Chondromyces crocatus: one gene and its partners. The protein of the gene in region 2 binds, or shares a complex with, the protein of the main gene of each other region. Links are inferred from orthologs where the notes say so. Each region holds a gene or a part of one and is shown on either strand. Other genes may lie near its edges.

The links.
Region 1: the proteins of accD (region 2) and CMC5_RS04565 are in contact, whole or in part, in a solved structure (PDB 8UXZ), measured with the Escherichia coli proteins. The link is inferred for Chondromyces crocatus from one-to-one orthologs.
Region 3: the proteins of accD (region 2) and accB are in contact, whole or in part, in a solved structure (PDB 8UXZ), measured with the Escherichia coli proteins. The link is inferred for Chondromyces crocatus from one-to-one orthologs.

What each region holds. Positions count from the first base shown.
Region 1 is NZ_CP012159.1:1,195,574-1,202,280, forward strand. The notes cover bases 3,529-6,310. They hold CMC5_RS04565 (acetyl-CoA carboxylase carboxyltransferase subunit alpha), read right to left. Parts: upstream 5,504-6,310; coding sequence 4,553-5,503; downstream 3,529-4,552. Other genes in these bases: CMC5_RS04560 (Gfo/Idh/MocA family protein), read right to left, coding at 3,529-4,294; CMC5_RS04570 (adenylate/guanylate cyclase domain-containing protein), read right to left, coding at 5,528-6,310. Outside these bases: yihA (ribosome biogenesis GTP-binding protein YihA/YsxC), read right to left, coding at 1-43; CMC5_RS47225 (gamma-butyrobetaine hydroxylase family protein), read right to left, coding at 40-375; CMC5_RS04550 (metallophosphoesterase), read left to right, coding at 628-1,794; CMC5_RS04555 (hypothetical protein), read right to left, coding at 1,841-3,226; more of CMC5_RS04560, read right to left, coding at 3,317-3,528; more of CMC5_RS04570, read right to left, coding at 6,311-6,707. UniProt on the Escherichia coli protein: Component of the acetyl coenzyme A carboxylase (ACC) complex. First, biotin carboxylase catalyzes the carboxylation of biotin on its carrier protein (BCCP) and then the CO(2) group is transferred by the carboxyltransferase to acetyl-CoA to form malonyl-CoA.
Region 2 is NZ_CP012159.1:3,845,940-3,852,838, reverse strand. The notes cover bases 3,926-6,899. They hold accD (acetyl-CoA carboxylase, carboxyltransferase subunit beta), read left to right. Parts: upstream 3,926-4,970; coding sequence 4,971-5,828; downstream 5,829-6,899. Other genes in these bases: CMC5_RS14375 (bifunctional folylpolyglutamate synthase/dihydrofolate synthase), read left to right, coding at 5,825-6,899; CMC5_RS14385 (CoA transferase subunit B), read left to right, coding at 4,295-4,957; CMC5_RS14390 (CoA transferase subunit A), read left to right, coding at 3,926-4,283. Outside these bases: CMC5_RS14415 (MBL fold metallo-hydrolase), read right to left, coding at 1-522; CMC5_RS14410 (hypothetical protein), read right to left, coding at 667-951; CMC5_RS14405 (hypothetical protein), read left to right, coding at 1,120-1,341; CMC5_RS14400 (2-hydroxyacid dehydrogenase), read left to right, coding at 1,421-2,437; CMC5_RS14395 (5'-3' exonuclease), read right to left, coding at 2,441-3,379; more of CMC5_RS14390, read left to right, coding at 3,534-3,925.
Region 3 is NZ_CP012159.1:6,895,424-6,902,263, forward strand. The notes cover bases 2,081-4,995. They hold accB (acetyl-CoA carboxylase biotin carboxyl carrier protein), read right to left. Parts: upstream 3,813-4,995; coding sequence 3,348-3,812; downstream 2,081-3,347. Other genes in these bases: accC (acetyl-CoA carboxylase biotin carboxylase subunit), read right to left, coding at 2,081-3,334; CMC5_RS25165 (roadblock/LC7 domain-containing protein), read right to left, coding at 4,169-4,528; CMC5_RS25170 (aconitase family protein), read left to right, coding at 4,948-4,995. Also shown: CMC5_RS25145 (FAD-dependent oxidoreductase), read right to left, coding at 1-864; CMC5_RS25150 (RNA polymerase sigma factor), read left to right, coding at 1,531-1,968; more of accC, read right to left, coding at 1,988-2,080; more of CMC5_RS25170, read left to right, coding at 4,996-6,792. UniProt on the Escherichia coli protein: This protein is a component of the acetyl coenzyme A carboxylase complex; first, biotin carboxylase catalyzes the carboxylation of the carrier protein and then the transcarboxylase transfers the carboxyl group to form malonyl-CoA.

The DNA of each region.
Region 1 (6,707 bases), 2.6 Mb from region 2 along the record:
ACGCCTGAACGATCTGAAACGGATCCAGTCGCTGACCGCTCACGATTGCCCCGGCGGACGGAAGGACGGCTTGCAGTCGTCGCACTGGCAGAGCGAGCGCAGGTAGCGGTACGTGTAGATCCCCGTGTCGTGCCGATCGCCCCAGGTGAACTGGAGCGCGTAGTTGCCGACCTGCTGGAGGTCCCGCAGATCCAGGTCGCCTCCGGGGACATACTTGATCGTGCCGCTGTGGCCCTGACAGTGGGCGCACGGGCAATACCCGCGCAAGATCTCGTGGGGGAGGACGGAGCGGTGGCCATCGGCCCACCGGATCTCCATCACCCGTGCTCCATGGGGAGCCTTCACGTCGCGGGGAGTGGTCTTCGGGTCCTGCATGAGATGCCTTGTTTCGCGGCTGCACCACCTAACACGCCGATCGCCTGGCGCAAACTGGGGCCTCCTGCTCGCCGCCGCGTCGCCTCGGCGCGTGGCCGTCACACGAGCCGGACCGGACCCGCATCGACGTCCACGGCGAACCTCTCGCGGCCCTGCGAGGAGGCAACCGTCACCTGGAGCGCTAAGCTGGCCCGGACGTCCTCAGGCGGTCGCGGCACGAGCGCGCGTCGGACCCGAGGGGCGGCAGCGCTCATGAGTCGATTCGCGATCTACCTCTTCGTGTTCACCGCCGTGTGCCAGGTGCCGTTCGGCCTGGGCCTCCACCACGTGCTCCAGCGCCTCGCGGTTCCGGGCGCGCTGCCGCTCGCGCTCGTGACCAGCATCTCCGCCACCTTGCTGCTTCGAGTCCCCCTTCGCCGGATGATGGCCGACAAGCCGCGCAAGGGACCCGGCGCGCAGCTTTCCCTCCTCGCCGACGAACTCTACTTTACCCACTGGTGCGCCGCGTTCGGCGCCACCATGTTCTTCCTCCCCGGCCTCCTCGTGCTCGGCCTCACCTACCTCGTCGCGCCGGCAAGCCTCCCGCTGGGTGTCGGGGCGCTCGCCGCCGGCTGTTACGCCGTGGCCCTCGTCATCTCCCTCTACGGCGTCCTCATCGGCCGTCGCTGGCTGCGTGTCCGCACGCTGGACGTCGCCGTGCCCGGCCTTGGCGCGGCGTTCGATGGCTACCGCATCGTGCAGCTCTCGGACCTCCACGTCGGCTCCATGTGCCCTCGCGAGCGCATCGACGCCTGGGTCGAGCGCGCCAACGCCCTCGAACCCGATCTCGTCGCCCTCACGGGCGACTACATCACCAGCGGCACTGCCTTTCACGACGACGTCGCCGCGGCGCTGGGGGCCCTGCGCGCGCGTGACGGCGTCGTCGCGGTCATGGGCAACCACGACTACTTCGGCGAAGGCGACCCGTTGATCGAGCGCCTGCGCGCGGCCGGCATCACCGTCCTGCGCAACGAGCACACCCAGATCGCACGCGCTGGCGACCGCTTCACCCTCGCCGGTGTCGACGACGTCTGGACCCGCCGCGCCGACGTCGATCGCACCGTCGCTGGCCGCGATCCGGCTCTCCCCCTCATCGTTCTCGCCCACGACCCGGCCCTCTTCCCCAAGTTCGCAGCGAAGGGAGCCCACCTCGTCCTCAGTGGCCATACCCACTGGGGTCAGCTCGCCGCACCCATCGCCCCCACCCGCCACAACCTCGCTCGGCTCGCCTACCGCTTTCATGCGGGCGTGTACCGCGACGGCGACGCGATGCTCTATGTGCACCCGGGCATGGGCACCACCGGGCCACCGCTCCGTGTCGGTGCACCGCCGGAGATCACCGTCCTCCGCCTCCGCACACCAGGCGCGAGCGAAGCGTGAACGCTGACGGGCGCCACCGTGCGACTGGCGCTCGTCAGAACCCAGCTCAGCGCGCCATGTCGAGCAACATCAACGTCACCAGCGTCGGCCCTTGGCTGCTCGGATTCTGCACCACCACCCGGTAGCTCCCCGGCTCGACCACCGCATTCGGGACCGCATCCTCGTCCTTGTCGAACGCGACGACCCTGTCGCTCGAGCCCTCCTTCACCTCGATGTCCAGGTCCTGCGCGCTGTCGTCGCCGGCCGCGAGCGCCACCATCGGCATCCCCACCACGTCGATCCCGTTGAACGTGTTGCTCTGGTTCGGTTCGAGCACCGTCCCGAAGAACGACCAGTCCCCCTCCTGGTGGAAGACGAGGCCCGAGGGAGACTGCTCGGAGAGCTTGCCGCCATAGAGAATCGCCCTCGAGAACGACTGGAGCAGCCGGTCGGAGGAGATGGCGTATCCCCCATCGTGCATAACGGCGATGGCGACGAACGAGCCCGGCCCGCTGGCGTCGGCGAGCCCGATCATGATCTCGTAGGGGCCGGTGACCGGCGGCCTGAAATGCACGATGGGTTTCGCGTCGTCTTCGGTGTCACTGATCAGGACCTTCCCTTTCGGGTCGGCGATGGCGATGTCCACGTCGATGGCGCTGTCCCCGCCGCCTCCGAGGATCGCGTAGTCGACACCACCTCGGAAGACTTGCCGCATGCGCTGTACGGTGCGTGTCTTCACGTAGGCACCGAGCAGGCAGGCGTGATCCCGGTCGAACCCGAGGGAGGTGCTCTGCTCGACGTGGTGGGCGGCAGCCGCCACCCGTGCGACCGCCTGCATCATGTGGACTCCGGGTTGCCATGGGCCACCCTCCTCCTTGGCGGGCGGCAGGGGCTGGTCCACGATGGGATGCTGGGGAGGAGGCAACGGGGGCAGCGATTCGGCGCCTCGCCGTGCGCCGGGAAGGAGTGCACCTCGCTGCCGGAGCGTGTCGAGGAGCTTCACCGTGGCCTGCGCCTCTTGCTCGCTCATGCGCGGCAGCCGCTCGGCCTGCGCGTCCACGACCGACGTGGTGTCGTCGATCCGACGCCGCTCTTGCCGGTACTCGGCCGTCGTCAGCCTGCAGGCGTTGAAATCGTGGCAGAGCGCTTCACGCTGCGCTCTCAAGGTCTCGAGGACACGGCTCGTCTCGCGTTGCGCGTGGGTTCGGGTTGCATGCTGCGCATCGCCTGGGTCAGGGCGGCCCGTGGCCGCCGCGGCCGCCGCGGCCGCCTGGCTCGGCCCGAGCCCGGCGCAGTCTTTCTGCACGATGGGCCCGATGGGGGCTGGACAGGCGAGCGTGGGGCGGCTGCCCATGGAAGACCCCCCCGGCTTCTGCGCTTCGCCGCAGGCTCCGGCGAGGACCAGGGCGACAGCCAGGTGGGCGCCGGGCACGCCAGGGCGGCTCGTGTGCATTCGAGCAATGTACCGGGGAGGAGCGCCTCCCGAAAGCGCGCCCGGGCGCGGGGTCAGGGCGAGATCCGGGGGTGACGGAAGCTCCCAAGCTCAGGCCGGGCTGGCCATCGCGCCGAGTGTCTGCGCCGTCAAAGCGCGCTCGGCGCGGGCCAGTGCACGGACCACGGTGACGCCCTCGGTGAGTGGTGTGAGGGGCGGCGTCCGGTTCTCCACGCAATCGAGAAAGTGCGAGATCTCGACGGCCAGCGGATCGACGGACGGCAGCCGGATCTCGCGCTCGATGATCAAGGGATCCTCGGTGAGCAGCGAACTTCCTCGCGTCGTCGCCAGGATCACGCTCTCGGGCGACTGCACCTCATCGAACCATGCGACCCGGCGGCTACCCATGACCCGGGTCCACCGCTCCTTCGTCGGGCTCGATCGGCAGAGGCTGATCCGCGCTTGCGTCCCGCTCGCGAGGCGTGCCGCGACGGTGATCGACGCGCCGCGCACCGAGGCGACGACGCTGCGCGCTGGCGTCGGATCGAGGGCGCCGAGCACGGCGAGGTCATGCGGACCGAGCGCCCACAGCGTGGCGTGCGGATCGGCGCTGCCCGCGAGCGCCCGGGCGGAACGGCGGGTGGCGGAGAACCGCTCGACCTCGCCGAGTTCCCCGGCCCCGCAGAGCTCTGCGAGCGTCGTCACGGCGGGGTGATACCGGAGCAGGTGACCCACCATGGCGACCCGGCCCAGCGCCTCCGCCCGCGCTGCACAGCGCTCGGCGTCCTCCGGCGCGAGCGCCAGGGGCTTCTCCACCAGCACGTCGACCCCTGCATCGAGCGCGCGCAGGGTCAGCTCCGCGTGGCTCGTGGGCGGGGTCGCGATGACCACCGCATCGAGCTGAGCGGCCAGCGCCTCATCGAGTGAGGGGACCCGCCGTGCGGAGGGCGCGAAGTACCGCACCCGCTCGAGCCGCGCCGCGTTCGGATCGGCGACGACCACCACCTCCGCTTGCGCGTGGCACGACAGCACCCGCAAGAGGTTCTCGCCCCACACACCGCAACCGATCAGGCCGACGCGCACACTCACGGCGTCCTCACGTGCCTCACCTGGATCGTTTGCATCGTCTGCTCCACACCTCGCGCGGCCTATAGCGCCTGCCCGTCCCGAGGGCCAGCGCGTCACGCGTCTCAGTCACACGGCAGGGGCACGCGCCCCCGCTGCCCCGCCGAGCCAAGCTCGTCGGGGCCCCACCACCCCGCGATCCACTCGGGAAATCTGACATGTCTCGCCGCCTCGGGCCTGACCTCGTTGCATCGAGAAGCGGGCGAAGTCACTGGCCGTGTCTCAGGCCAGGAACGCACCCAGCGCCCTGAACCGCCGGTACCGATCCTCGACCAGCTCCTCGTCGCGCAGCTCGTCCAGCGAGGTCAACGACGACCAGAGCGCCTTGTCGAGCCGGGCCGCGGCGTCGTCGTGATCCTGATGGGCGCCGCCGGTCGGCTCCTCGACCACGCTGTCGACCACCCCGAGCTGGAGCAGGTCGGGCGCCGTGATCTTGAGCTGTGCGGCTGCCTCGTCGGCGCGCGAAGCGTCCTTCCACAGGATCGCGGCGCAGCCCTCGGGTGTGATCACCGAGTAACAAGCGAACTCCATCATCAGCACCCGGTTGGCGACCCCGAGCGCCAGCGCGCCACCGGAGCCCCCCTCGCCGATCACCGTCGCCACGATCGGCACGCTCGCGCGCGCCATCGCCGCCAGCGCGGCGCCGATGGCCTCGCTCTGGCCGCGCTCCTCCGCCGCGATCCCCGGATAGGCCCCCGGCGTATCGATGAACGTCAGGATCGGCATCCGGAACCTGTCGGCCAGCTCGTAGAGCCGGATCGCCTTCCGGTAGCCCTCGGGGTGCGGCATCCCGAAGTTCCTCTTCAGGTTCTCCTTCGTCCCGCGGCCCTTCTGGTGACCCACCACCACCACGCTCCGGCCGTGGAAGCGCGCCATGCCGGCGATGAGCGCCGCGTCTTCCGAGTAGCGCCGATCCCCCTTCAGCTCGACCCAGTCGGTGAACAGCCGCTTCACGTAGTCCAGCGTGTAGGGCCGGTGCGCGTGCCGCGAGAGCTGCACCTTCTGCATCGCCGTGAGATCGGCGAACAGCTCGCGGGCGAGGCGGTTGGTCTTCTCTTCGAGGCGAACGAGCTCGGGCTCGAACCGCGGGTCGGACGCGGCGAGAGCGCGGAGCTTGCGCACCTTGTCGATGAGGTCGGCGACGGGTTTTTCGAACGGAAGGGTGAAGGCCACTGGAGCTTCGGGACAGGAGCGGGTTCAGCCCGCTGCGGTGGGCTCGGCGACGTAGATCTGGGCAGGGACCTGCGCCGATGGACGCTCACGTAGCACGTTGAAGACGCGGAGCGGCTTCTCTTTGCCCTTCACCTTCGCCGGCTGCAGCTCCTGGGTCTCGAAGCGGCTGCCGAGCTTGGCGTACGTGTTCTCGCTGATGACGATCTGACCGGGGAGGGCCACCGAGCAGAGGCGGGCCGAGGTGTTGGCGACGTCGCCGATGACGGTGTAGCTCAGCGCCTTGGTGCTCCCGATGTACCCGGCGACGAGCGGGCCGGTATGGACGCCGATGCCGATCGCGAGCGGCGATCGCGACTGCTCCAGCCTCCGTCGGTTGAACTTGCCGAGCACCTCGCCCATCTCCAGCGCGCACTGCACGCTGCGCAGCGCGTCGTCGGGGTGCTGCACCGGCGCGCCCCAGAGGGCCATGATCCCGTCGCCCATGAACTTGTCGAGGGTCCCCTCGTACTTGAAGATGGTGTCGACCATCTCCTCGAAGTACTCGTTGAGCATCTCGACGAGCTCTTCCGGGCTCGTGTTCTCGCTCATCTGCGTGAAGCCGCGGATGTCGCTGTTGAAGACGGTGCACTCTTCGACGCGCTGACCGCCTTGCTTCACCTCCAGCTGCCCGTTGATCACCTGCTCGGCGACGTTGGGCGACAGCAGGCGACGGAGGCGCTCGCGGCTGACGATCTCGGCCTCGATCTTCTTCCCGAGGATGTTCACCTCGATGAACATCGACGCCTGGTACGCGATCGAGGTGACCAGTTCCAGGTCCTTGGGCTGAAACTGCGCGAGCATCTCGGAGTCGAGCCAGAGCACCCCGAGCACTTCGTTGTTGTGCTGCAGCGGCGCGACGAGCGGCACGACGATGGCCGAGCTGATCCGGTTCAGGATCATGCTCTTGCCCTTGGAGGCGGCGAAGTCCATGGCCGCGTCGTGCGTCAGGACGGCGGCGCGCTCGGCGACGACGTGATCGAGGATGGTCGACGAGACGCTGATCGGCGTCGTCGTACCGTCGCGGCGCTGCATCGCCCGTGGCGTCAGCTCGCCGTTCTCGTCGCGAAGGAAGATCACTCCGCGGTCGGCGCGGATGAACTTGAAGATGCTCGCAAGGATCTTCTCGAGCAGCCGCGTGGTGTCTCGCTCGGCAGCAATCTCGCGG
Region 2 (6,899 bases):
TCGCTGGATGAGATCGCTGTCCCCACCCCACAGATCGGTGCGCCCGATGCTGCGCCGGAAGAGCGTGTCCCCAGCGAACACGATGGAGCGCTCCGCGGCCCGCAGGACGAAGCAGACGCTCCCTGGCGTGTGACCCGGCGTGTGGAGGACCTGGAGGTCGAGCCCCCCCGCACGCACCGTGATGTCGTCGCGGAGATCACCGTCGATTTCGGCCTTCTGGGGAAGCGCGCATCCCACGAGCGCGGACTGGACCGGGAGCATTTGATAAAGAAATCGATCGGCCTCGTGAATGCGCGCCGGCGCGCCGGACCATCGTTGCAATGGCGCCGTGGCCCCCACGTGATCGATATGGGTATGGGTATGAACGATCGCCGCAATGGTGGCGCCGTGGCGCTCCAGGCGGCCCTGGATGACGTCGACGTCGCCCCCCGGGTCGACCACGATGGCCTGCTTCGTCGCCGGGTCGATGAGCAGCGAGCAGTTGCACCCGAGCGGGCCTGCTTGAAAAGTCTCGATCAGCACGAGGCCTTGTATCACGGGGCAGCGAGGCGACACATCGATCACCCGGCAAGAACGACCCGCCAGGAGCACGCGTGGCAGCGGCGGTGACGGCGATCCGCGACGTGACGCGGTGCATTCACCTCACCTCGGCAATCTCGACGATTCTCAGCGAATTCCCGCCGCGCGGCGGCGCCTGTCCACCTCGTCCTCCGCGTCATCGTCCGTGTCCGAGATGATGGGACCACCCCGATGCACGCCAGCGCCCCCCTCGTCCCCCCACCCTGCCGGCTCCGCCTCGCTGAAGGGCTCCGCGCCAGCGCGCCCCGAGCGGTCGGGATCCGCGCCTGCAGGATCGAGCCGCCCATGCACTCCCGGCGCGCTCTCACGGGCGTCCACCTCGTCGGCATCCACGTAGCGCTTCTGCTCCACTCCGCCTTGCGGTCCCGCCATGGTTTCCTCCCTCGAAGGTCTACGTGGAGACGGCAGGTGAAACCGTCAACGTGTCGGCTCGTCTTGGGCGAAGCCATACACACCGATCCACCGACTGGACATGCGAAGAAAATGACGCGGCGGGGGGTGTCAATCGGCTGAACCGTGTTACGATTACGTCTCGGCGCCATGCTCGCTGCCACGGCGGCAGCTGCCTTGCCGCTCAAGGAGATCGATATGAGCACCCCCACGAGCGACGAGCAGGTCTGGGCAGAAATGGACCAGATCGATGACCAGGACCTCTTCTTCCAGGGTGACAGCCACGACGAGGTGTCACCGGAGAGCACAGACTTCGAGCCCATCGAAGTCCGATGCGCCGAAGAGGACCCGGCGAAGCAAGTGACCGACTGAGCATACTCCGCTCATCCGAGCGTCCCCTGCCGGCCTTCTGCAGCCGGCGGCGGCGGTGCGGTAAGATGCGCGGAGAAGCATGCGGATCGCCATTTTCGACACTCACCGTTATGACCGCGAGGCTCTGGAAGACGCAAACCAGGGCCGCGAGCATGAACTCGTATTTTTCGAGCCACGCTTGACTCGAACGACGGCGTCGCTGGCCCGAGGCTTCGGCGCCGTCTGCTCCTTCGTGAACGACGAGCTGGACGCCTCGGCGCTCGAAGCTCTCCAGCGCGAAGGGGTGCGGCTCATCGCTCTCCGCTCCGCAGGCTACAACCACGTGGATCTCGAGGCCGCCGAGAGGCTCGATCTCTCCGTCGTCCGGGTCCCTGCCTATTCGCCCCACGCCGTGGCCGAACACGCGGTTGCCCTCGTGCTGGCCCTGAACCGGAAGATTCACCGCGCCTATGCGCGGGTGCGCGAATGGAACTTTTCACTCGATGGGCTGGTGGGATTCGACCTTCACGGCAAAACGGTAGGTCTGGTCGGCACCGGGAATATCGGTGCGGTGGCTGCCAGGATCTTCCACGGATTCGGTTGCCGATTGCTCGGCCATGATCGGCAGCCCGACGGGCGGCTGGAGGCTGCCTTGGGGCTGCGCTACGTGCCGCTCGAAGAGATCTACGAGCAGGCGGACATCCTCTCGCTGCACGTGCCGCTGACGCCAGCCACGCATCACCTCATCGACGCCTCGGCGCTCGCCCGGATGAAATCTGGGAGCTTGCTGATCAACACCGGGCGCGGGGCGCTGATCGACAGTCGGGCGCTCATCGACGCGCTCAAGGTGGGACGCATCGGAGGGGCGGGGCTCGATGTATACGAGGAGGAAGAAGGCGTGTTCTTCCAGGACCTGTCGAGCCAGGTGCTGAAGGACGACACCCTGGCGCGCCTGCTCACGTTCCCGAACGTGCTGATTACCTCACACCAGGGGTTTCTCACGCGCGAGGCGCTCGGAGCCATCGCCAGGACGACGCTCGAGAGCGTCGAGGCCTTCGAGCGCGGGGAGCCGCTCGTGAACGCGGTGCGCGCGGAGGACGTGCGGCCGCGCGGCTGATGTTCACGCGTCGTTCACCGGCGCCGCGTCGAGGCGCGCGAGGAGCGCAGGGGGAACCGGCAGCTTGTCGAGCGGCTCCACCTCGGCGGCGAGCCGGGTGAGGCCCAGCGCTTCATAGAAGTCGCGAATGGGTCCCGGATCCCCCCAGCCGACCCGGAGCGCGTCGAAGCTCAGCTCCAGGGGAGCGTCGTCCCGGAGCGCGACGAGGCGCCGGCTGAGCCGCGCTTCCTCGGCGTGACGGCGAAGCTTTGCTCGCAAGGTGCGCGAGGACTCCCAGTCCGCCTTGTGCAGGACCGTCTCCAGCGAGCCGCGCTTCTGCAGCAGCTCGGCGGCCGTCTTCGCCCCGACGCCCGGGATGCCTGGCACGCCGTCGGAAGCGTCGCCGGACAGGGCGAGCAGATCACCGAGCAGCTCGGGTCCCACGCCCCAGCGAGCGCGGACTTCCTCCGGCCCCGTGACGCGATCCCGGCCATCCCAGATCACGACCCCATCTCCCACGAGCTGGCAGAGGTCCTTGTCATGCGTGACGATGACCACGCGGAGCCCGGCCGCGCGCAGGCGTGTGGTGGCCGCGGCGAGCAGATCGTCGGCCTCGAAGCCCTCGGCCATGAACACGGGGATGCAGTGCGCGTCGAGAAGCTGCCGCACCAGGGGAAACTGCGGATCGAGGTCGGGGTGACGAGGAGGTCGGCTCGCTTTGTACGCAGGGAAGAGGGCCTGCCGGAACGAGGGCGCGAGGGGATCGAGCGCAGCCGCGAGGTAACCGGGGCGACGCTCGACCAGCAACCTGACGAGCATGCCAGCGACGCCGCTGACGGCGCCGATGGGCTCGCCACGGGGAGACTGGAGCGGCGGCATCGCGTGGAAGGCACGATGAACCCAGCCCGCGATGTCCAGCAGGTAGACCGCGTCATCGGCGCCAGGAAGGGGGAGCTCGGCCATCGGGATCTCCGGTTCGAACGGTCGCCTGTGGGGGTGGGTCCTCGTACGGGCCTCGTCCCCACCGGGCCTGCGCAGGAATAGCCCGTCGCGCCGCGGCGCGGCAAAAAGCCGGCCTTTTGCCTGGGGTCGAGATGCGCTACCTCTCCCGGTCCGTATGGACAAGGTCTACAAGAGCGCCATCGACGCAGTGCGGGACATCCCCGCTGGCGCGACGATCCTGGCGGGCGGGTTCGGGCTGTGCGGGATCCCGGAGAACTGCATCCGCGCGCTGCGCGAGCTCGGCACGAGCAACCTCGTGGTGGTCTCGAACAACTGCGGCGTCGACGACTTCGGGCTGGGCATCCTCCTGCGCAACCGGCAGATCCGGAAGATGATCTCGTCGTACGTGGGCGAGAACAAGGAGTTCGAGCGCCAGTACCTCACCGGGGAGCTCGAGGTGGAACTGACGCCCCAGGGGACGCTCGCGGAACGCATCCGCGCAGGTGGCGCCGGGATCCCCGCGTTTTACACACCGACGGGCGCCGGGACGGCGATCAGCGAGGGGGGCCTCCCCGTGCTGTACGACGCCGACGGGTCGGTGAAGCAGTACTCGGAGAAGAAGGAAACCCGCACCTTCGACGGCCGTGAGTACGTGCTGGAGCCCGCCATCACCGGCGACTTCGCCATCGTCAAGGCGTGGAAGGGGGATCGCTACGGCAACCTCGTCTACCGGCACACCGCGATGAACTTCAACCCGATGATGGCGACGGCGGGGCGCGTGACGATCGCCGAGGTCGAGGAGCTGGTCCCGGTCGGCTCGCTGGACCCGAACCACATCCACACGCCCGGGATCTTCGTGCACCGCGTCGTCCAAGGCGAGGGATACGAGAAGCGGATCGAGCGGCGCACGGTCCAGAAAGCCTGACGGGGACGACGATGGGACTGACACGTGAGCAGATCGCACAGCGCGCCGCCCTGGAGCTCCGGGACGGCTACTACGTCAACCTCGGCATCGGCATGCCGACGCTCGTCGCCAACTACATCCCCACCGGGATGGAGGTGGTGCTCCAGAGCGAGAACGGTTTGCTCGGCATCGGGCCTTACCCCGTCGCCGGGCAGGAGGACGCGGACCTCATCAACGCGGGGAAGGAGACGGTGACCATGTTGCCCGGCTCGTCGATCTTCACCAGCGCCGACTCGTTCGGGATGATCCGCGGAGGGCACATCGACCTCGCCATCCTGGGGGCGATGGAGGTCTCCGAGAAGGGCGACCTCGCCAACTGGATGATCCCCGGCAAGATGGTGAAGGGGATGGGCGGGGCGATGGATCTCGTCGTGAGCGCAAAGCGGGTGGTGGTGATCATGGATCACGCTGCCAAGAGCGGCGCACCGAAGATCCTGAAGGAGTGCCAGCTCCCGCTGACCGGGCGCGGGGTGGTCCACCGCATCATCACCGACCTCGCCGTGCTCGACGTGACGCCCGAGGGCCTCATCCTCAAGGAGCTGGCCCCTGGTGTGAGCGCGCGGGACGTGCAGGAGCGCACCGAGCCCACGGTCAAGGTGCCCCCTGACCTCACCGAGATGCGCTTCAGTGTTTGACCCTGGAGTACGCATGGGCTGGCCCGACAAGAACCCTCCCTCCTTCGACGCGAGCGAGAAGCGCTCCCTGGGCGCTGGCGTCTTCCGCCGGTGCGACGGCTGCGGGCAGACGCTCGACGCCGCAGCGCTGGCGGCCAAGTTCGAGGTGTGCCCCGAGTGCGGGCATCACCATCGGCTCGACGCCGCCGGCTGGCGGAAGCTCTTGCTCGACGGAGGCGAACTCACGGCCTGGGACGCACACCTCATGCCGACCGATCCGCTCCGGTTCAGCGACGGCAAGGCCTACAAGGATCGCGTGAGCGTCGCGCAGCGAAAGAGCGGCGCCGGCGAGGCCATCGAGATCGGGCGAGCGCGCATGGCCGGGCGCCCCATCGGCTATGGAGCCTTCATCTTCGACTTCATGGGCGGCAGCATGGGCTCGGTGGTCGGTGAGAAGATCACCCGCCTGTTCGAGCGCGCAGGGGAAGAAGAGCTGCCCGTGGTGCTCCTCTCCGCTTCGGGCGGCGCTCGCATGCAGGAGGGAATCCTGTCGCTGATGCAGATGGCCAAGTGCGTCGCGGCGCTGGAACGCTTCCGCAAGAAGCGCCTGCCGTTCCTGTCCGTGCTGCGCCACCCGACCACCGGAGGCGTTGCAGCGAGCTTCGCCTTCCTCGGGGACGTGAACCTCGCAGAGCCCAGGGCGCTCATCGGGTTCGCGGGGCCGCGGGTCATCGAGAACACGATCCGGCAGACGCTCCCCCAGGGGTTCCAGCGCTCGGAGTTCCTCGTCGACCACGGCATGGTCGACGTGATCGTTTCCCGGCACGAGCTGCGCGATCAGCTCTCGGCAATGCTCGGACACCTGCTCGCGGGAGCGCGGCCGAGGGGGTGAACCGCCTCTCCGAGATGCTCGTCGAGCTCCAGGGCCGCACACGCCGTGGGATGGAGCTGGGGCTCGACCGGATGCAGGACTCGCTCGCCGCCCTCGGCGCACCACATCGCGCGCTCGCATGCGTGCACGTCGCCGGGTCGAACGGCAAAGGCAGCGTGTGCGCGATGGTCGAAGAGGCCGCGCGACGTGCGGGCCTGCGGACCGGGCTCTACACCTCCCCTCACCTGTCGCGGTTCGCCGAGCGGATCCGGATCGACGGCGCGCCGATCGGCGACGCCGCCCTGGCGTCGGCCCTCGAAGCCGCGCTCACGCGGGTCCCTCTGGAGCTGACCTTCTTCGAGGCGATGACGGTGGCGGCGTTCGTTGCCTTCCACGAAGCCGGGGTCGAACTCGCCGTGCTGGAGGTCGGCCTCGGGGGCCGCCTCGACGCCACCAACGTGGTGGAAGCGCCCCTCTGCACGGCGATCACGTCGATCGCGCTCGAGCATACCCAGATCCTCGGAAGCACCCTGCCCGAGATCGCGCGTGAGAAAGCCGGCATCCTCAAGCCAGGTGCGCCGGTGGTGCTCGGCCCGCTCGACACCTCAGCGGAGGCCGCGATCCTCGACCAGGCGCGCGCCGTGGGCGCTGGCTCCGTCTGGCGCGTGCGTCACCCGGGTGAGGGAGGCGAACTCGTGGTCGCGCGCTCGGGGCGACAGGTGCGCGTCGAAGGCCCTCGTGGGCTCGCCATCGAAGCGAAGCTGGGCCTCGCGGGCGCCTACCAGGCCGACAACGCGGCCGTGGCCTGTGGCATCGGCATGCACCTCGCGGAGCGCTGGCCCGCCATCGCGACGGCCTTGCCAGACGCGCTCGAAGGGGTGAAGTGGCCCGGGCGCATGGAACGCCTCGACGCCTCCGGCGTGCAGGTGCTGCTCGACTGCGCGCACAACCCCCACGGCGCTGCTGCGCTCGCCACGGCGCTCGCCGAGGAAGCCATCGAGCCCGAGCAGGTGACGCTCCTGTTCGGCGCCCTCGAAGACAAGGCGTGGCCCGAGATGCTGCGCCTGCTCGCACCGCTCGCTGCACGACGGG
Region 3 (6,840 bases), 3.1 Mb from region 2 along the record:
CTGGACGAGCTGCTGGTAGTCGAGGTTGTGAGGAGTCCTCAGGGTGGGCCAGTACCGGGCGGGATCGTGCTCGTCGGCGCGCCGCCGGGCGAGCCAGGCCTCGATGGCATCGAGCGCGAAGGCCGTGACGGCGGCGTCCTCGGCGTCGGTGGGCCGGGCGGCTTCCGTGGCGACCGAGGAGGCCGAGACCCTCTCCAGCGCGGGATCGGCAGCCAGCGCTGCACGCACGTGGGCGGCCCGCGCGTGGAGCGCATCGGTCCAGTGAGCCCCGCCAGCTTTCGCGGCCTTGCGGGCCACCTCGTCGACTTCGAGCAGCGAGAGCGCCGCGCGGGCGACGGCGAGTTCTTCCGCTGCGGCACCCCCCTCGAGCAAGGAGGGGGGCGCACCGAGGGCCGCGAGGACGCGGCGCGCGGCGTGCGCAGCTTCCACCGCCGTTCCCTGCCAGGCGCGCCCGGCGCTGGCCTTGAAGAGTCGCTTCTTGCTGAACTCCTTCTTGAACTGCCACAGCGCGCTCCGCTCCGCAGCGGCGTCGATCAAGGCCCCCAGAGCGCGGTCGACGCCGAAGAGGTGAGCGACGAAACGTGACAGGTGGGGAGCAGCACTCAGCAGGGCCTCGGACGTCTGCTCGGGCGGAACGACGGCTCCCCCCCGTACCGCGGTTCGGTAGGCATCGAACCGGGCGTAGGCCTCAGGGTCCTCTTGCCCGAAGGCGGCGTCGAAGCGCTCGCTCAGCTCGGCGAGCCGCGTCGGCTCGAACAGGTCGGGGTACGAGAAGCCGGCCACGCCGAGGACGAGCGCCTCCGGCTCGGACGTGGACTGCACCCAGGAGGAAAAATCAGATTGAAATCCAGAGGTTGCTTCCATGTCAGGATCGTCGGCGCGAGGCGCGTTGGGTGGTCGTTCGTGGTGTCTTCGAGGATCTGCCTTTCCCCCTCGCCAGCCGGGACGAAAGGTAGCACCGAGGAGGTGGGCCACGCTGCCTTTCGATGCAGGCGCGATGCACGGCTTCGCGCCGTCATGACGCCCCGCCGCGCATCACGAGCCAGTTGGCCTGTCCGCAGAGGGCATGAGCCGTATTGCGATGAGCTGCGGTGGTCCCCAGGTGAATGCAACCAATCGTCCTCGCAGGCTCATGATGGTTGGCGGCATTCGTCTTCGCGACGCGCTCAACACCTGTATTACGGCGGCAATGAGCCACGAATTCAGGCAAATCGCCCAACGGCCAATGCAACAATGCCGCATTCACCTCCCTATCAGCTCGACATGGCGTTATGACTGCGAGCCATAACGGCGGTTCGAGGATCCGGGTGAGAGCAGCGCAACGTCGCGACGTTGCCCTCAATCCGCCGCCTCAGACGTCGGTTTTCGTCCATTCGAAGAATCGATTCCGAAATGGTTCGTCGAGGCAATACGCAATCGAGTGTCGACCGGAAGCAGCGTGTTGAACCGCTACCGGCGCCTGTCCATCCCAGCCCCGAGGCGCTGCTGCTGCAGCGAGATGCCATTCAACTCACGGTCGTGGCGTGCGGCGTGCCCCAGCGGGAGGTCGAGGATGTCACCGCGGACTGCCTGGCCGCTGCCTGGGCCGCGATTCAGCGAGGAGATTTCCGGGTGCATGCCTGGGTGGACCCCGTGGAGGCGCTCCGCCGCTGGCTCTATGGCATTGCCTGGAGGCTCTCCGCGCACGAACGAGACCGAGCGCGGCATCGGCGCGAGGTGCTGGTCGATGCGCCCTGGGACTTCGCCCGTGAGGAACCAGCGCTCGACGCCGAGGCCCAGCTCCGCGCGCGGGTGATTCTGCGCGCCCTCGACGCCCTGCCAGAGACGCAGCGTGCGCTCTTGCTGGCCACCGCCGAGGGAGCGACGCCTTCCGAGCTTTCGGCTCCGCTGAGGGTCACACCGCGCGCCGTGCTGCACCAGCTGTCGCGAGCGCGGAGGGCGCTGCTCGTCGCCGCCAGGGTCGAGTGACCCCGGCCGGCCGTGCGAATCAGAAGCCGCGGGCGACCACGCGCTCGATGGTGCGGGTGGACATGCGGCCCTCGATGACCTCCGGATCCCGGAGGAGGGCTTGATGGAGCGGGATGTTGGTGCGGATGCCGCCGATGATGAACTCGTCGAGGGCGCAGCGCATCTTCGCGATGGCCTCCGCGCGGTTCGGGCCATGGGTGATCACCTTGGCGAGGAGCGCGTCGTAGGCGCTGGGGACTCGCCAGCCGCCGTAGACGCCAGAGTCCACCCGGACTCCGCCGCCACCCGGCGCGTGATACTCGGTGATGTGGCCAGGCCAGGGAGTGAACGTGCGCGGATCCTCGGCGTTGATGCGGCACTCGATGGCGTGGCCTCGGAAGCTCCAGGGTCGGGTGTCGGGGAGGCGCAGTCGCTCACCGGCAGCGGCCCGGATCTGCTGCTCGACCAGGTCGACGCCCGTCACCAGCTCCGTCACCGGGTGCTCGACCTGGAGACGGGTGTTCATCTCCATGAAGTAGAGTTCTCCGCCCTCATCCATCAGGAACTCGAGCGTGCCGAGCGTGGTGTAGCCCGTCTCCTTCATGGCACCACGAACGATGTCGCTCATGGTGATGCGCCGATCATTGGTCATCGAGGGGCTGGGGGCCTCTTCGATCACCTTCTGGTGTCGGCGCTGCAGCGAGCACTCGCGTTCACCGAGGGTCCACACCTGTCCGTGCTGATCGGCCAGCACCTGGAACTCGATGTGTCGCGGCTCCTCGATGAACCGCTCCAGGTAGATGTTCGGGTTCTTGAACGAGGCAGAGGCCTCGCGTGTGGCAGTGTCGAAGGCACGCGCGAGTTCGTCCTCCTCCCGGACCACGCGCATGCCGCGGCCCCCACCGCCACCCGCCGCCTTCAGGATGACCGGGTATCCGATCTGTGCAGCCTCGCGCGCAGCCTCTACCGCATCCTTGAGGACGCCAGTGCCGGGCAGGAGAGGCAGGCCGAAGCGACGGGCAGCAGCGCGCGCGGCGACCTTGTCTCCCCAGGTGCGCATCGCTTCGGGTGTGGGACCGATGAAGGTCAACCGACACTTGCGGCACACGTCCGCGAAGTGAGCGCTCTCCGAGAGGAAGCCGTAGCCGGGGTGGATGGCGTCAGCGCCCGTGACCTCGGCAGCGGCGATGATCTGAGGGATGTTGAGGTAGCTCTTCGCGGCATCGGTCGGACCGATGCACACGGCTTCGTCCGCAAAGCGGACGTGGAGGGCACCAGCATCCGCTTCGGAGTGGATGGCGACGGTACGGATGCCGAGAATGCGACTCGCGCGGATGATGCGCATCGCGATCTCGCCCCGGTTGGCGATGAGGATCTTCTTGAACACGAAGGCCCCGCCGTCAGGTCGGTCGTACTTTGAAGAGTCGCTGCCCGAACTCGACCGATTTACCGTTCTCGACGAGGATCTCGACGATGACGCCAGCCTGGTCGGCCTCGATCTCATTCATCAGCTTCATGGCCTCGATGATACAGAGCGCCTGGCCCTCGCGGATGGAGCTGCCGACCTCCACGAAGGGAGGCGCGTCCGGAGAGGGTGAGCGGTAAAATGTACCGACGAAGGGTGACGTGACGAAGGCCGTCTTCGCGTCGTCGGCTGCAGGTGCCGCAGGAGCGGCGACCGGGGCGGATGCGGTGGGGGCGGCTGGAGGGAGAGCTGGCGCGTACCCCCCTGCCAGGGGCTCGGCGACCACCCGACGAGCTCCGCGCACCAGGCGGATGCGGGCGTGCTCGTCCTCGAACTCGAACTCGCTCACATCCCGCTTTTCGAGGAGGCGGAGTAGCGCGCGGAGCTGATTGAAATCGATGTTCATGGCTAAGCGGACGTCGGCCGGGGACGTGCGGCGAGACGGGTTCCTCACCCCGCTTCGCCCGACCGTCGGGTGAGCACCCCCTGGGCCGAGGCGCCCCCCGTTCAAGCAGAGAGGCGCTTCACCTTCAATCTCTTTCTTCCAGCGCGGGCGAGGTCATCTCCCAGCGCGCGAACGAGCCGTCCACACAGAGCACGCTGACCCTGACCAGAGCCAGCATCACGCCCGTCGATCATCGACGAGCGTGGTCACGGCGTGGAGCGGACGACGTTCTCGCGGTCGGCCGAGACGGTCGAAGTGGTGACCAGAAACCTCGAGGCCCCTGGGTCCCTCGCCTCTGCCGGATCGCGCTGTCAGGACAGCTCTTTCAGGAGGAGCGGTACCTTGGTCCGGAGCATGTACCTCGCCTTGCCCATGTTCGCGTCGGGCGACATGGAAAAGGCCACGAAGTAAGCGTTGTTCACGACGCGGATCAGCGTCGTCACCTTCTCCGCCTGGATCGCGACCTCGGCCGTGGGGCCTGCCTCGAGCATCTCTGCTGCACGCTGGATCGACTTCAACACGACGCTGAACTCCGCGCCGATGGTGCTGATGTCGAACTCGGCGCCGTTTCGCGAGTAGCTGTCGACCGCGATGCCTTCGAAGTCCATGAGGAGTGTCGCGATCCCACCCTCGGTGTTCTCGACGATCTCCTTGAGCACGGCCTGGAACATGGCGCCGAGACTACCCAAGAGCGACGAGATTGGGAAAGGAACCGAACGAGGTGACGCCGCTCCCGTCTCCGGCAGGGGGTCGAAGCGCACCGGGAGGGGGGGTAGAAATGCGGAGGAGGAAGGCAAAGGTAGCAGCGACCTCCGGGGATCTTTGTCTCTTGCATCCGGACCTCAGCCGGGCGATTGCCGCACCAAGGGGCCGCTCCGCGCTGCATGCCTTGACCCTCGTCCCAGCGTGCGGCTAACGTGCATGCCGTCTCCCCGTCACCCGGCATGAGCACGGGCGGAGGGTGGACGATTCCTCCGGCAAGAAGGCGCGGAGGTTCGCGCGTCATCGCTGCCAATTCTTCATCGTTCCCAACGAAGAACAGGACGGCCCACTTTCTATGCGTGCGCGAGCAGGGGATCCCCCCCGCACGATGCCCCAGAAGATCCTCGCCGGGCGAGCGACGGATCCGCAGCTTCGGGGTGATCTGGTTCAGGTCAAGGTCGATCAGGTGATCCTGTCGAGAGCGCCGACCCGTGCGCTCTCGGAGGCCCTCGCAGCCGGCATGAAGAAATCGCCGGTCGAGGTCGCCGTCGCCTACGATGGTACCTGCATCACCGATGCCACCTCCATGGCAGACGCCGAGTCAGGCAGCGCGCAGAGCGTGTCGCCTGACTTTCCTGCCTACAATATCCCCATCGCCCGGCCTGGGATCGGTTTCCCCGCCCAGGTTCACCTCGAACGCTTCGCGGCCCCAGCGCGGCTGGCCCTCACCGACGATCCGCGGCTCGCCACGGTGGGCGGGATAGGGATGCTCTCTCTGGTCGTCTCGCCGAGCCAGCTCGGTCAGGCGCTCGCGACCGGCTCGGCATGGCTCAGGCCACCGCGCAGCGTCCAGGTCCACCTGTCGGGGAAGATCCGTCCCTTCGTCTGCGCGCGCGACGTGGCCTTGGAGCTGCTCCGCCGTGGGCTCGACGAGGTCGTGCGCCGGATCGAGGCCGAGTTCGGAGCGCCCGTGGTGCTGGAGTTCGCGGGACCGAGCGCTCGTCTGCTCTCGGTCGGTGACCGAGCCGTGCTCTGCGGGCTCGCGCCGCAGGTCGGAGCGGCCGCTGCGCTGTTCGTGAGCGATGAGAAGACCGAGGTCTTCCTGCGAGATCAGCGTCGGTCCAAGGCGCATCGCGCGCTCATCCCCGACCCGGGGGCCCCTTGTGAGGAGGTCGTCTCGCTGGATCTGGCGGCAGTCGACCCGCTGCTCCTCGACGAGGAGGGGGTGGTGCGCCCGGTACGCGATCTCGCCGGCAAACCCGTGGGTCAGGTGGTCCTCGGAGGGGACTCCGGGGCGACGTTGCGGGACATGCTCGCGGCTGCGCTACTCCTCAAGTCGAAGCGTGTCCCGTCGCGACTCGACCTGCTCGTGGCGCCTCCCTCGCGTCAGGTGCTCGAGGTGCTCGCCCAGTCGGGTGCCCTCGTCGATCTGGTCGCCACGGGCGCGCGGATCGTGGAACCGGATCATCGGGTGGTGAGCAGCGAGATCTACCCGCCTCCGAAGGGAACGCTGTCCCTGCGCACAGCCGACCCAGAGCCACGACGCCCTGGGACGCCATCCTTCGTCGTGGCTTCGGCGGAAACGCTCGCCTACGCGGTGGCCACGGGAACGGTCGGAGATCCTCGCTCGTTCAAGCGGCCAGTGCGTGTGACCGTCCCGCGAGCCCTGCCGACCGACGATGTGCTCATTCTCCGCGACAAGAAGGGTTCCGATCTCGCTTCCACGAAGAAGCCCCCCGCGCCGCCTCCAGCCCTCGGGTGGAAGAGCGCCGCCACACTCGACGTGCATGAAGGCATTCCGCGCGCGGCCGCCGCCCTCAGCCCCTCCGTGACGGGCCCGAGGTCGGCCGGAGATACGACGGCACGTCCTGGGTCAGACGCCGGGGTAGCGCTGCTCCTGTCGTCACTCGACGAGATCCGCATCGCTGTCGAGCGCGTCCGCGAGCTCGGCGCGGTCCGCGCCATCCTCTCGCCGTTCGTCCCGAGCACGGCGGTCAGCGTGTTCGCGAGCGAAGGAATCGCATCCTTCCGCATCTCGGCGGAGCAGCTCGAGACCATCAAGGCGCAGAAATCCCTGGCACTCCCTGCCCCGGCGCAGTGGGGCGACACGGTCGCTGCGACGCTCGGCGAGCAGAAGGTCGAGCTGACCTGGCTCGCCGTGGGCGCGGAACGCGCATGGACGCACGCCGGAACAGCCCGTGAGCCGGCCACCAGCGCCAAGCCCGCACGCTGACACCCGTTCTCCCCTATCCTGGGCCTGGCTCCCCTGCCCTGCTTCGAC